DNA from 2 places in the Nonomuraea sp. B12E4 genome. Region 2 is predicted to be linked to the other one. Evidence: riboswitches for the same ligand, from Rfam matches in the RefSeq annotation. Region 2 holds a riboswitch; the other holds the start of a gene.
The links. A riboswitch is a leader RNA that binds a small molecule or an ion and turns the genes downstream of it on or off. The one in region 2 is predicted to bind cyclic di-AMP.
Positions count from the first base shown of each region.

Region 1: linked by a shared signal. The riboswitch ahead of ABGB18_RS03060 (CHAP domain-containing protein) and the one ahead of ABGB18_RS36095 (C40 family peptidase) in region 2 are both predicted to bind cyclic di-AMP.

Region 1 covers NZ_JBDPME010000001.1:666,597-673,702, forward strand. The annotation lists gene ABGB18_RS03030 (extracellular solute-binding protein) at 1-51, opposite strand, end outside; gene ABGB18_RS03035 (SDR family oxidoreductase) at 373-1,236, opposite strand; gene ABGB18_RS03040 (AraC family transcriptional regulator) at 1,337-2,113, shown strand; partial or broken gene ABGB18_RS03045 (RNA polymerase subunit sigma-24) at 2,137-2,397, opposite strand; partial or broken gene ABGB18_RS03050 (YciI family protein) at 2,442-2,582, opposite strand; gene ABGB18_RS03055 (YoaK family protein) at 2,739-3,449, opposite strand; gene ABGB18_RS03060 (CHAP domain-containing protein) at 3,888-4,568, opposite strand; cyclic di-AMP (ydaO/yuaA leader) riboswitch at 4,580-4,716, opposite strand; gene ABGB18_RS03065 (Gfo/Idh/MocA family oxidoreductase) at 4,834-5,787, opposite strand; gene ABGB18_RS03070 (aldo/keto reductase) at 5,809-6,630, opposite strand; gene ABGB18_RS03075 (hypothetical protein) at 6,728-7,106, shown strand, end outside.
Region 2 covers NZ_JBDPME010000022.1:89,891-96,996, forward strand. The annotation lists gene ABGB18_RS36070 (type III pantothenate kinase) at 1-243, shown strand, start outside; gene ABGB18_RS36075 (hypothetical protein) at 407-886, opposite strand; gene lysX (bifunctional lysylphosphatidylglycerol synthetase/lysine--tRNA ligase LysX) at 1,034-2,515, shown strand; gene ABGB18_RS36085 (cytochrome P450) at 2,622-3,725, opposite strand; gene ABGB18_RS36090 (LuxR C-terminal-related transcriptional regulator) at 4,003-4,215, shown strand; gene ABGB18_RS36095 (C40 family peptidase) at 4,241-5,197, opposite strand; cyclic di-AMP (ydaO/yuaA leader) riboswitch at 5,315-5,458, opposite strand; gene ABGB18_RS36100 (amino-acid N-acetyltransferase) at 5,734-6,303, shown strand; gene ABGB18_RS36105 (hypothetical protein) at 6,314-7,106, opposite strand, start outside.

The sequences.
Region 1 (7,106 bases), on a different contig from region 2:
GGCCAGGGCCGAGGCCGCGGCGAGACCGCCGCGACGCCTGCTGATCATCATGGTGGACCCCTTCTCGGGTGAATGTTGGGGAGATGCACCGCGGCATGCGCCCCGCCGCGGTGGGGTCTTTGGGAGCGCTCCCACAAAGGGTGCACTTACGGGGTCTGCGCGTCAATGCGCCGAAACGCAACCGTTACCTCTGGGGCGTTTAGGCCGCTAAGAAGGGGAGCTTTCCTGATAAAGCTCGCAAAGACCTGATTGGGAGCGCTCCCACCACAAGAGACATCTTTTGTGTCGCATCAAGGGCATGTCACCCGCACAGCCTCCTCTGGCTCCCGGTCACCCGGCCAGTCACGCGGAGGAGGCCACGGGGCGGGCCGGTCAGCTCGCGAAGGCGGAGCGGTGGTCGCGCGCCCAGACGGTGAAGGAGCGGGCCGGGCGGCCCAGGACCCGTTCCACGTCCCCGGTCAGGCGGGCGTTCCCGCCCGCCGCGGCCAGGCGGGAGCCGCTGACGGCCACCTCGGCGAAGGCGGGGTGCAGGCCGGCGGCCAGCAGGCCCTCACGGTAGGTCTCCAGCGGCACGTCCACCGTCTCCAGCGGGCGCCCGAGCACCTCGCCCAGCCGTGCGGCCTGGTCGGGGACGCTCAGCAGTTCCGGCCCCGTGAGGGTGAGCACCTCGCCCGCATGGTCGTCGGAGGTCAGTGCCCGCACGGCGACCTCGGCCACGTCCCGCGGATCGATCACGCCCTGCGTGCCGTTCCCGGTGGTGTTGGGGATCGGGGCCCCGGACCGGATCGGCTCGATCCATCCCAGGGCGTTGGAGGCGAAACTGGAAGGACGCAGGACCGTCCACACCCAGCCATCCGGCGTGCCGGTCGACCGCAGCGCCTGCTCTCCCGGCAGATGCCAGTCCCCCACCTCGGCGCCGTCCCGCTCGCCGGTGCCGATGGCCGAGATCTTCACCACCTTGCGCACGCCCGCGGTCCGCGCCGCCGCCAGCATGGCCTGGTCGTGCCGGGGCACCTCCGGGCCCGGGGCGTCGAGCAGGAAGAGCGCCTCCGCCTTCGCCGCGGCGTACGCCAGGGACTCGGGGTCGTCGAAGTCGCCCCGCACCATCTCGACACCGGCCATCGCCGGCGCCTTCGCCGGATTCCGGGTCAGTGCCCGTACGCGCTCGCCCCCGGCCGCCAGCAACCGGGCCACCTCACTGCCGACCGTGCCGGTCGCACCTGTAACAAGGATCATGGTCATTACCCTGCCAGCGCTCCCACCAGCGCCTATAGGAAGTTTCGGCACAGCGGGCCCGGTCGTCGAGGCCCCGTGGAGCCCGGATAACGTGAGGCCCGTGAGCACCGAAGCCCCCATGGACCTGCCCCCGCGGTGGTGGGCCGGCGGCGTCACCGTCCTGACCTCCGGTGGCGGGTGTGCCGGCCGGGAGCCGCTGGTGCACGTCCCCGACGGCGACACCGCGCTGGTCCTCCGCACGGCCGCCGCGCGCCGCGCCGAGCTGCTGCTGGTCGGGCCGCGCACCCGCGCCACCTACCATGCCGGCAAGGAATTCCCCCTCTGCCTCAGGATCCGGCTCCGCCCCGGGGTGGCGAGACTGCTGCTCGGGGTCGAGGCGAGCGAGCTGGTGGATCGAGTGATCAACCTCGGCGATCTGGGCGGCGGACCGTGGGAGGGGCCGGCGGAGACGGGCGTCGATCCGCGGGCGCTTCTCGAACGGGTCGAGGCGGCCCTGTCGGCCCGCCTGCGCGCGCGGAGCAGCGCCGACCTGGCCCGGAGCGAGCTGGTACGCCTCGCCGCCGAAGCCCTGGCCGACGGTCCCGGGCCGCGCCGGGAGTCGGTGGCCGGGATCGCCCGGCGGCTGTCCGTCAGCGAGCGGCACCTGCGTGACCTGTTCACCGGCTGGGTCGGGCTGCCGCCCAAGCGTTTCGCGCGCATCGCGCGGATCCGCCGGGTGCTCGCCGCCGGCCGGGCCAGGGCCCCGCGCTGGGCGCGGCTCGCCGCGGCGGCCGGCTACTACGACCAGTCGCACATGAACGCCGAGTTCCGCACCATGATGGGGGTGTCCCCGGGCGCGTTCTTCGCCGGACGCCTCCCGGCTCTGGAGACCTGCTGAGCCTGCGCCCCGCGAGAGGCCCGTCAGCAGGCGGCGGCGCGTTCCTCCAGGAGGGCGCGTTCGCGGGCGTTGCGGGTCAGCGAGGCCGCCCGCCCGAACTCGGCGCGGGCCTCCCGGGTCCGTCCCAGTTTGAACAGCAGGTCACCCCGCACGCTCGGCAGCAGGTGGTAGTCCTTGAGCGACGGCTCGTCCACGATCTGGTCGAGCAGGCCGAGGCCCACCTCCGGCCCGTACGCCATGGAGAGCGCGACGGCCCGGTTGAGCTCGACGATGGGGGAGCGGGACATTGGATCAGCCAGAACCCGGCGATCAGCTCCTTGGCCTCGGTGAACGGCCCGTCGATCACGCTCGCCCGGCCTCCGCTGTAGGCGATCCGCGCCCCCTCCGAGCTCGGGTAGAGGCCCTCGGCCGCCAGCAGCACCCCGGCCTCGGTCTCCACGCCGGCCTTGCCCACGATCATGAACTTCATCGAGATGATCTCCTTTTCGTGTGTCCCGGCCACCCGCCGGTCCCGTCGACGCGTCGAACGACTCCGCGGCGGATCGACACCTCCGCCGCGCCGCCGGCCACCGAGGAATCCACCGTGTCAAGATCCTCAAGAAATCTACATGGTAAAGGCGGCCGCCTACGTTCCCGCCGGGGCCGGGGGCCCAGGCGTGCGGGGGGTCGTGACGGCGACGAGTACGAGCAGGACCAGGGCCACCGCCAGCGCCGGCACCGGTCCGACGGTCAGGTTCAGCGCGGCGCCGGCCAGCGCGCCGGCGAGCAGGGTGAGGACCGACACGGCCTGCCGCCGCCGGGCGGCCCGCCCCGGCGGGTCGACGATGAGGCCCGTGATGGTACGGGTGAGCACGGTGGTGGTCATGTCGGGCACCCCCGCCCTGCGCACGGAGGCGTTCTGCAAACCCATGCCCCAGGCCAGCAGGGCGATGAGCACCGCCTGGACGACCGGCTCGCGGTGCCCGGCGAGCTGGGCCAGCGCGAGCGCGGCGGCCACGAGGAACGCGTGCGCGACCGTGAGGATGACGAACTCCCGCCGCGCGTCCGCGAGCAGCCCGGTCAGCCGTCCGGCGCTCCACGCGCCGCCGGCGAAGGCGGCCAGGGCCAGCGGCGGGGCCCAGACCGCCAGCTGGTTGTCGCCGGCCAGGGCGAAGCCGAGGAAGGCCACGTTGCCGGTCATGTTGGCGACGAAGACCCGGCCCAGGCCGAGGAAGCTGACGGCGTCCACCAGGCCGCTCACCAGGGTCAGCACGATCAGCAGGGCCGGCAGCTCGCCGTGCGGGTTCTCTCCCCCGGGGAACAGCGCGTCGGCGATCCGCCTCAGCCCGCCCCTCACCCACGACCTCCGGTACGGCGGACGCCGGCGGACCGGCGGGGTCGCGGGTCGGCTCTCATGCGGGTCTCCTCGGCGGCGTGGCGGCGACACATGTGGCGCCCCCTGCGGCGCCCCCTGCGGCGCCCACAGTGATGTCCGGTGTGGGCACCCACTGCGGCGCCCCTGTGGCGCCCACGGTGGTGGCGCGCCGGCGGTGCCGCGGTGTGTTGTCGGCGGGTTTCCGCTGATGACAGTGCCGCCGGATACTCGTAGCCACTCAGCGGGCCGGGCAAACCCGCCGTCTTGGCGGCCCCGGTGATTCCGCTGTCGTGCGCTTGCGACGAACGCGGCCGTCGCGCGACCCTGCCGCCCGGGGTAGATCGCCCCCGGACGCGATGTGAGCGCGCGCCTCGGGCGAAAGGCGCGCGCTCACATCGTGTCCGGCGGGGCCCCGGGTGGTCAGGCCGCGTAGTCCGGGTAGCCGTAGCCGACGACCTGGGACTTCGGGCGGACCCGGGCGGCCACCTGGCCCCGGGTGTTGCCCTCGATCGTCGAGATGGTGCCGTCCCCGTTGTCCTTGACGACGAAGCCGACGTGCTGGATGTCGTCCATGTTCTTGCTGCCGCTCCAGGAGAAGAAGACGACGGCACCGGGCTTGGGCTTGTCGCCGAAGCGGTTGTTGGCCGCGAACCACTCGGCGTGGGCGACGGTGTAGGCGTCCCAGCCGACGAGGCTGGGGGCGCCGATGTGGTCTCCGACCCAGGAGACGAACATCGAGCACCAGGCGGCGTTCAGGTAGCCCGCCGTGGTGCCGCCGTCGCGGGCGACGGTCTCCTCGGCGCGGGGGGAGGCGGCGTACCACTTCTGGTACTTGGTGCCGCCGCCGTCGGCGTCCTCGGAGGTGCCGATCTGGGATCGGGCGAGCGCGAGGACCTGCGCGGCGGTGGCCGTGATGGGCGCCTTCTCCGGCTTGTCGGCGGCCGGCTGCTCGTGGACGGTGACGGCGGCCGGCTGCTCGTGGCCGGTGTCGGCGCCGGCGGCGGTGACCTGGCCGCCGAAGACCGCGGCGGCGACGGCCACACCGAGGGCGGCGCGGGCGAGGTGCGTCTTCGGCGAGGTCGTACAGGGATGCGTAGCCATCGAGGGGGCGCTCCTTGCTTCCATGCCGCTTACCGGGTTAGCTGACGGGTTCGGGCGTGGAAGCTGCCCTACGGCACCGGAGTGCCGATTCACCCCAAGGACGTGGGTCCCCGGTTCCGCCCGGAGGCGGATTCAGCGGTCACAGGACGTTCCTGTGATCTTCCAAACGATGGTCGGATAAATCCGGACAAACCGGATGTTTATCTCCGAATGCCCCATAAGGTAATACATCAGGCAAGTGGATTACAAGTCCATAAAGGCATGGCTAGCCAAGTTGTTTCCGAGCGTCGGCCAGCAGGCCCATCATGGCAAGGGACTCGTCAAGCGGCATGATCAGGGATTCGGTCCGGCCCTCGGCCGTCGCGGCCCGGACCTCGCGCAGCTCGCCGGCGTACCCGTTGTCGGCGGGATTCAGCACGTGCTCCTCCGGCTCCATGCCGGGCCCGGAGAACAGGATCCGCCGCGGGGCCCAGAACGGCGCCAGGATGTCGGCCCGCATCCGGGTGCCCACGACACTGGCGCTGTTGGGGTAGTCGCCCACCAGCGACGTCTCCACCAGGGCCCGCCGGCCCTCCGGATACAACAGGACACCGGCCGCCTCCGCGTCCACCCCGCTCGGCGCCAGCGAGCCGGTGACCCGCAGGCCGGAGGGCATGCCGAGGAGTAGCTGGGCCAGCCCGAACGGGTAGATCCCGAGGTCGAGCAGGGCGCCGCCGCCCAGCTCGGGCGCCCACAGCCGGTGTGCCGGGTCGTAGGGGTGGCTGAAGCCGAAGGAGGCCTGCACCGAGCGCAGGTCGCCGAAGCGCGGATCGGCCGCGATGGCCTGGATCAGCGGGTTGAAGCGCATCCACATGGCCTCCATGAGGAACACGCCCGCCTCGCGCGCCAGGCGTACCATGCGCTCGGCGTCGGCCACGGTGGCGGCCAGCGGCTTCTCGCACAGCACGGACTTGCCGGCGGCGATGGCCGCCTCGGCCACCTCCAGGTGCTGGGCATGCGGCGTCGCCACGTAGATCGCGTCCACCGCCGGGTCGGCGCACAGCCGCTCATAGGAGTCGTAGGCCGACTCCGCCCCCAACGTGGCGGCCAGGGCCTGCGCCCGGCTCAGCACCCTGGACCCGACGGCGGCCACCCGCATCCCGGGCTCGGCCACGATCGCCGCCCCGACCGTACGCGCGATGCCGCCCGTCGCCGCTATACCCCACGCAAACTCCCGCACGGGGGAGAATGTTACGACGTTTCAGCTCACATTGAACGTGTCGGGGTCGGGCCCGATGCGCTGCCCCCTGTTCAGCGCGCCGATGGCCGCCATGTCCTCGGGATCGAGGAGGAAGTCGAAGACGTCGATGTTCTCGGCGATCCGGGACGGCGTCGCCGACTTGGGGATGACGACGTTGCCGAGCTGCAGGTGCCAGCGGAGCACGATCTGCGCGGGCGTCTTGCCGTATTTCCCCGACAGCACCCCCAGCGCCGGGTCGTCGAGCAGCCCCCTGCCCTGCCCGAGTGGGCTCCACGCCTCCGTGAGGATGCCGTTGGCCTCGTGGAAGGCCCGCATCTCGCGCTGCTGCAGGTACGGGTGCAGCTCGATCTGGTTGATCGACGGCGTGATCTCGGTCTCGTCCATCAGCCGGGTGAGCGTCGCGACGGTGAAGTTGGACGTGCCGATGGCCTTGGCCCGGCCGTCACGGTAGATCTTCTCGATCGCCTTCCACGCCTGCACATATTTGCCCTGCTTGGGCACCGGCCAGTGGATGAGGAAGAGATCGACGTAGTCCAGGCCCAGCCGGGCCAGGCTCTCGTCGAAGGCCTCCTCGGCGCGGGTGTGATCCCCGTTCCACAGCTTGGTGGTGACGAACACCTTCGAGCGGGGCAGCCCGCCGGCCCGCACAGCCCGGCCCACGCCGTCTTCGTTGCCGTAGGCCGCGGCGGTGTCGATGTGCCGGTAACCGGCCCGCAGCGCGGTCGTCACGGCCTGTTCGGCCTCGTCAGCGGGTATCTGCCAGACGCCGAACCCCAGTTGCGGGATCTGCACGCCGTCGGTGTTGAGCATGAGCGAGTTCATACCGTCCATTGTTCACGTTGAGTTTCTGAGGGCTTAAGGCGGCCGGGGTAGCTTGCAGGGGTCATAACGGGCCATCACCCGGCTGGGAGGGCAACGAGTGGTCGAACAGGCGTCGGCCTGGGTGGAGTCCCCGCTCCAGATGCTGTGCGCCGTCGAGGCCCATCACGCCGGGCTCCTCGGTCCCACCACGGCTGTCGTGCCGCGTGCGGGGCTTCGACCGCTGAAGGCGACGCGGCGGGAGCTGGGCGCACTCGGGCTCCCTGACGGCCTGGTGCTGGCGGAGCCGCGTGAGCGCATGCCGAGGCGGGTGCAGGCGGTCGGCGACGCCTTTTCCGGCAAGGTGCAGCTTCGCTGGCTCGTGTCCAATCCCGGCCGCATCATCGTGGTGGACGATGGGCTGGCCACGATCCGGCTGCTCGAACTGCTGGCCGGGGGGCCGTACAAGCCGCTGTTGCGGGCCCGCGCCACGCCGACCA
Region 2 (7,106 bases):
GTGATCGCCAAGAACACCGTGGAGGCCCTGCAGGCCGGCATCATCTACGGCTTCGCGGGCCAGGTGGACGGGATCGTCGAGCGGATGGCCGCCGAACTGGCCGACGATCCCGACGAGGTGACCGTCGTTGCCACCGGCGGGCACGCGGGGCTGGTGGTGGGCGAGTCGCGCTCGATCGACGTACACGAGCCGTGGCTGACGCTCATCGGACTCCGCTTGGTCTTCCACCGGAACACCGCATGACAGACCCCGGGTAAGCGCACTCAGGCAAGCGGACCCCAGGCAAGCGGACCCCAGGCAAGCGGACCCCAGGCAAGCGGACCCCAGGCAAAGCGGACACAGAACAAGCGGACACAGAACAAGCGGCCCTCCTCTCGGCTGAAGGGCCGCTTGCGGAAAATCGGGGTCACTCGCTCTCGGCGGTGTAGAGGTACTGCCAGTGCCCGCACTTCTGCGGGTAGTTGCTGTGCTGGCCGATCTGGCACACCCTCACGCGCAGGCTCTGGACGTCGTGCTCCTTGAAGCTGAACGCCTTGAAGCCGGGGAAGCCGCAGTACTTCTTGAAGTAGACCGGCGACCAGTCGTGGTCGAAGTCGCTGGCCTCGAACTTCACGAACGCGCACTTGCCGCCCTTGTTGTAGGTGCGCTTGTCCAGGTCGTAGAGCTTGCCCTTGACGCGGACCTCGTTGGACTCGCCGTCGTGGTCCCAGTCGACGCCGACGATGCCCTGGGCCTTGGCCAGGTAGTGCTTGGAGTAGACGGGGCCCCAGTAGTCCGAGTAGTCGTCGTAGTCGGACGTGCTGGCGCTGGCCGCGGCCGGGAGCGACAGCGCCACGGCGCTGGTCGCGGTGATGGCCAGTAAACCGGTCGCGATCTTCTTGAACATCTTTCTCTCCCAGAGCTCCCCTTGGGCCGGCTCCCTACCGGCTCCCCCCTGAGCTCGTGAGATATTGATAAGGGAGGTCTCTTGCAGGGCCCCTTCAGCAGGGCGACGAGACCTTGCAGTTCGCCATATCCCCTACCCTTTGATGTTGTGAGCGACGAACTTCCCGAGCAGATGCGCATCCGGAGGGAAAAGCTCGATCGCCTTCGCAGCGAAGGCATCGACCCTTACCCGGTGACCTTCCCACGCACGGTGACCAACGCCGAGGTCAGGGAGAAATACCAGGGCCTGGAGCCCGACACCGCGACCGGCGACAAGGTCGGCGTGGCGGGGCGGGTCATGCTCAACCGCGTGGGCGGCAAGCTCTGCTTCGCCACGCTGCGCGACGGCGGCGCCGACCTACAGGTCATGATCTCGCTCGACAAGGTGGGCGAGGAGTCGCTGGCCTCGTGGAAGCACGACGTCGACCTGGGCGACCACGTCGGCGTGATCGGCGAGGTCATCACCTCGCGGCGCGGTGAGCTGTCGATCCTGGCCGACAGCTGGCAGATCACCTCCAAGTGCCTGCGCCCGCTGCCGGAGAAGCACGTCGGCCTCACCGACCCCGAGGCGCGGGTGCGGCAGCGCTACGTCGACCTCATCGTCAACGACGAGGCCAGGAAGATGGCCCGCGTCCGCAGCGCCACCGTGCGCGCGGTGCGCGACTTCTGGCACGAGGAGGGCTTTCTCGAGGTCGAGACGCCGATGCTGCAGCCGATCCACGGCGGCGCCTCGGCCAGGCCCTTCAAGACCCACATCAACGCCTACGACATGGAGCTCTACCTTCGCATCGCGATCGAGCTCTACCTCAAGCGGCTCGTGGTCGGCGGCATCGAGAAGGTCTTCGAGATCAACCGCAACTTCCGCAACGAGGGCGCGGACTCCACGCACAACCCCGAGTTCACCATGGTCGAGGCCTACGGCACCTACCTCGACTACAACGGCATCGCGGACCTGACCCAGCAGATGTACCAGAAGGCGGTCATGGCCGCGCTGGGCACCTCGGTGGTCGTGCACGACGGCGTGGAGATCGATCTCGGCATCGCCAGATACCCGCGCATCACGCTTCACAACGCGGTTTCGGAGGCGGTCGGCGAGCACATCACCACCTCGACCACCCTTGAGGAGCTGCGGAAGATCGCCGACCGGCGCGAGGTCGCCTGGGACCCGAAGTGGGGCCCCGGCAAGCTCGTGCAGGAGCTGTTCGAGGCCCTGGTCGAGCACACGATCATCCAGCCCACGTTCGTCATGGACTATCCGCTGGAGACCTCGCCGCTGGCCCGCCACCACCGCGAGGACCCGCTGGTGACCGAGAAGTGGGACCTCATCGGCTTCGGCACCGAGCTGGGCACCGGCTACTCTGAGCTCAACGACCCGATCGAGCAGCGCCGCCGCCTGGTCGAGCAGTCCCTGCTGGCCGCCGGGGGCGACCCGGAGGCCATGCAGGTCGACGAGGACTTCCTGCAGTCACTGGAATACGCGATGCCCCCGCTGGGCGGCATGGGCGCCGGGATCGACCGGATGATCATGGCCTTCACCGGCAAGAACATCCGCGAGACCATCCTGTTCCCCCTGGTCAAGCCCACTCAGTGAGAGCCACCCGGCAGGCGTGTGGTGCCGTCGCCCGGCAGGCGTGTGGTGCCGTCGCCCGGCAGGCGTGTGGTGCCGTCGCCCGGCAGGCGGCGACGCCGCGCGCCCGCTAGCGGCCGAGCTTCACGGGCAGCTTCGCCAGCCCGCGCAGCACGAGATTCTCCTTGTACGGCGGCGCCGGATCCGACAGCTCCAGCCGGGGCGCCGCCGCGGCCAGGGCGGACAGCGCGATCTCGCCTTCCATCCTGGCCAGCGTCGCCCCCAGGCAGAAGTGGATGCCGAGGCCGAAGGCGAGGTGCCGGCCGGGTTCGCGGGTCACGTCGAAGCGATCGGGACCGGGGAAGACCGCCGGGTCGCGATTGGCCGCCCCTATCAGGGCGAGCACGGGCGTGCCCCGGGGCACCGGCACGCCGCCCAGGTCCGCGTCCCTCAGGGCGTTCCTGATGGTGAGCTGGACCGGCGGGTCATACCTGAGCACCTCCTCGACCACCTGCCTGGGCCGCTCGGCGGCGTGCCGCAGCAGGCCGTGGCGGGCCAGGTGGAGCACGCCGTTGCCGATGAGGTTGACGGTGGTCTCGTGCCCGGCCACGAGCAGCAGCACGCAGGTGGCCAGCAACTCGGGCTCGGTCAGGTCCTCGACCCGTGTCAGGGCGCTAACGAGGTCCTCCCCGGGGTGCCCGCGCCTGAAGGCGACAAGGCCGCGGAAGTAGTCATGAAATTCTCTTCTGGCCCGCCCGGTTTCCGATTGCAGGTCACTTGTAAGCATGGGGTCAAGGCCGCGGGCGAGTGTATCGCTCCAATTACGGAATCGTACGTGATCTTCCGGCGGAACCCCGAGCAGCTCTGTGATCACCATGACGGGCAGCGGGTAGGCGAGACCGGAAACGATGTCCGCCTCTTCCGGCAGTGCGACGATCAGCTCCGCGGTGATCGACTCGATGCGCGGCCGGAGTCGTTCGATCATGCGCGGGGTGAAGGCTCCGCTGACCAGAGCGCGCAGCCTGGTGTGGTCCGGCGGGTCCAGCCGGAGGAACGAGTCCACCGGCTCACCTGCGCCGTTGCCGTCCAGCGGGTCGGAGCCGCGGCCGAAGCGCGGGTCGCGGAGCAGGGTCGCGCACAACTCGTGGGTGGTGGCGACGAGCAGCCCCGCCCGGGTGTGGAAGATCGCGCCGCGCTCGCTCAGCTCGCGATAACAGGCATATGGATCGCGCACAAAATCCGGATCGAATGGATCAAAACCCAGGACGTCGGCCGGGCCCATCGATGGCGGATCCGGTGCGCCCGTAGGCACAGTGGAATCACTCATTGTGATGGTGGCGCCGTCGACATATGGCGAGTACGTCACATATATCGGATCATGTCAATAGCAATCGTCAAGGGCGTGAATTATCGTGCTTGACGACCTTTCCAGGATGCGTTTACCGTCTGCGAGGAGCGGCTTTGGCCTATCTGCGAGGTCCGAGTTCTGCTGTTGGGGGGGAGGGCTCCCGATGGATGTGCTCACTGAAGGTGTTGAGCTAAGCCATGCTGATTTGGCGCTGCTCGCGGAGCTGGCCAAGGGAGTCACGGTGGATCGGGTGGGCAGACGTCTGGATATCAGCGGGCGCACAGTACGCCGGCGGTTGCGAGGGATCTGCGACCGCATCGGCGTGGCCACCGCGATCGAGGCCGTGGCGTGGGCGGCGCGCCGCCAGCTCATCTGACGGCGCGCGTTCCGGCCGGCGCGGACTAGTCGGCGACGCGTACCGCGCCGGCGAACGGCCGGTTGGCCAGCGACGCGATCCGCACGACGTCGCCTGTCTGAGGGGCGTGCACCATCATGCCGCCGCCCAGATAGATGCCCACGTGGTGCAGGTCGTTGTAGAAGAACACCAGGTCGCCGGCGCGTAGCTCGGAGCGCGAGATGTGCCTGCCCGCGGTCCACTGGCTGCCGGTGTAGTGCGGGAGTGAGATGCCCACCCGCTGGTAGGCCGCCATCACCAGGCCCGAGCAGTCGTAGGAGCCGGGGCCCTCGGCGCCCCAGACGTACGGCTTGAGCTGCTGGGTGAGTGCCCACCGCGCGGCCTGCGCGGCCTTGCCGTCGCCGATGACCGGCAGGTTGACGCGCGTCGCGCGGGTGCCCGGCCGGCCCGCCTCGCCCAGGGCGCGGCTGTAGAGGTTGCTCTCGACCCTGGCGACCAGCTTGGTGATCTTGTCCCGCCTGGACTCCAGCTCGGAGACGAGCTTCTGGACCTCGTCGATGTGCTTCTTGGCGGCGGCTCGGGCGCGTTCGGCGGCGTCCATGGCCCTGGTGACCTGGTTGACCTCCTCGCCCTGCTGCTGTTCGAGCGCGTACGTGGTGGCGGCCCGGTCGAGGAAGTTCTCGGGGTCGCCGGAGGTCATGAGCGCCAGCGGGTTGGCCAGGCCGCCCGTCATGTACGAGTTCTGGGCGAGCAGGACGGCCTTGGCGCGCTTGGTGGCGAGATCGGCTTCGCTGGTCGCCAGCGTGCGCTGTGCGACCTCGGAGGACTTCTTCGCGGCCTTGAGCTTCTCCCGCTGGCCGTTGTACTGCTCGCTCAGCGTCTCGATCTCGGTGTGCATCTTCTCGACCTGGTCGGCGAGCTCCTTGAGGGAGGGCTTGGGGTCCGCGGACGCGGAACCGACCGGGATGGCGAACAGCAGCGCGGCGATTGTGACGCTTACCACACCTAGACGGCCCCATCTGGGACGGTCGAGGCGGCGCTCTCGCCGAGCGCGTTCCGGAGGGCGGGCGTGTCTGCCCGCCGACTTCCCCCCACGGCCGAGCGTGCGCTTCACCAACCAAGCTCCTTCCATCGACGCCTACCGGGTTAGCTGACGGGTTCGGGCCGGAGCAGCCCTACCGAGACTCGGATTCACCCCAGGTGGTGGCTCGCGCCACCGGCGGTTCCCCGGCTCCCCTCGCGGGGGATTGAGCGTGTCCCCGCGCGCGACACGCGGGGAACATTGTCGCTGGACACTAATGCACTCCGGGTTCGTGCTCAACCAGAACTGCCAAGTACGTAGAGGTTTCACAACTGAAGGGTCACAAGGTGATCTCGTGGGCACCCGTGCAGAACCGACCTTATGTCCTCTTTGCCCGCGCTTGGGCCGAGCGCTGATCCGAGGGTGAGGCGTGCTCGTTCGGCCACGTGATGTAACAGGATGGGCCGAGACATGGGAGTTAGGGCTGAGCCGTAATGACATCTGTACCCTGGAGAGCCATGGAGCAGGTGGCCGAACTGACAGCGTCCGAGACCGCGGTGGTGGTCCGGCGTGCCCGCACGCCCGACGTACACACGGTCCGGCGTCTGGTGGACACCTACGCGGGCGCGGGCCCGCGGCTCCTGGAGAAGGCCACGGTGACGCTGTACGAGGACGTGCAGGAGTTCTGGGTGGCCGAGCGGGACGGGAAGGTCGTCGGCTGTGGCGCGCTCCACGTGCTCTGGGAGGACCTCGCCGAGGTCCGTACGGTGGCTGTGGCTCCCGAGTGCCGAGGTCTGGGCGTCGGCCGCCGTATCGTCTCGGCGCTTATACAGCAAGCGAAGGATCTGGGACTGCGGCGTGTATTCTGTCTGACTTTTGAGGTCGACTTCTTCGCCCGGCACGGTTTCCGCCCGATCCAGGGCACCCCGGTCTCTCCCGAGGTCTACGCCGAACTGCTGGCCTCGTACGACGAGGGTGTGGCGGAGTTCCTCGACCTGGAACACGTCAAGCCGAACACCCTCGGCAACACCCGCATGCTGCTCCATCTGACATCGGGTGACGCGGACCTTGACCGCATGGAAAGGTGATTGTTGATACCTATGTCGATACGTTGGGCAGCACAGGCATGTGTCCTGACATGTGCCACACGCGCACTCGAAGCGAGGTGACACGGTGAGCACCGGACAGCCGCCGTATCCACAGGACGATTCCGGCGAGAACTCTGCACCTGGCACGCCGGACTATGGGCACAACGCGGGCCGCCGCCAGGGCGAGCCCGACCCCGACGCCACTGTGGTCGGCTACCGGGCGGACGACGCCTTCGGGCAGCCCCCGTACGGGCAGCAGCAGGGCTACGGCCAGCAACAGGGCTATGGCCAGCAGCCCCAATACGGCCAGCAACAGCAGTATGGCCAGCAGCCGCAGTACGGGCAGCCCCAGTACGGGCAGCAGCCTCAATACGGGCAGCAGCAGGGGTACGGTCAGCAGCAGGGGTCCCAGCCGGACTATGGTCAGCAGGGCTACGGCCAGCAGCCTCAGCACGGGCAGCAGCCCGGCTACGGTCAGCAGCAGCAGTCCCAGCCGGACTATGGTCAGCAGGGCTACGGCCAGCAGCCTCAATATGGGCAGCAGCCGCAGTCGGGTCAGCAGGGCTATGGTCAGCAGCAGCAGTCCCAGCCGGACTACGGTCAGCAGCAGGCGCAGCCCGACTACGGCCAGCAGGGCTATGGGCAGCAGGGCTACGGTCAGCAGCAGCAGTCCCAGCCGGACTACGGTCAGCAGCAGGCGCAGCCCGACTACGGCCAGCAGGGCTATGGGCAGCAGGGCTACGGTCAGCAGCCGCAGTCGGGCCAGCAAGGCTACGGCCAGCAGCAGGGCTACGGTCAGCAGT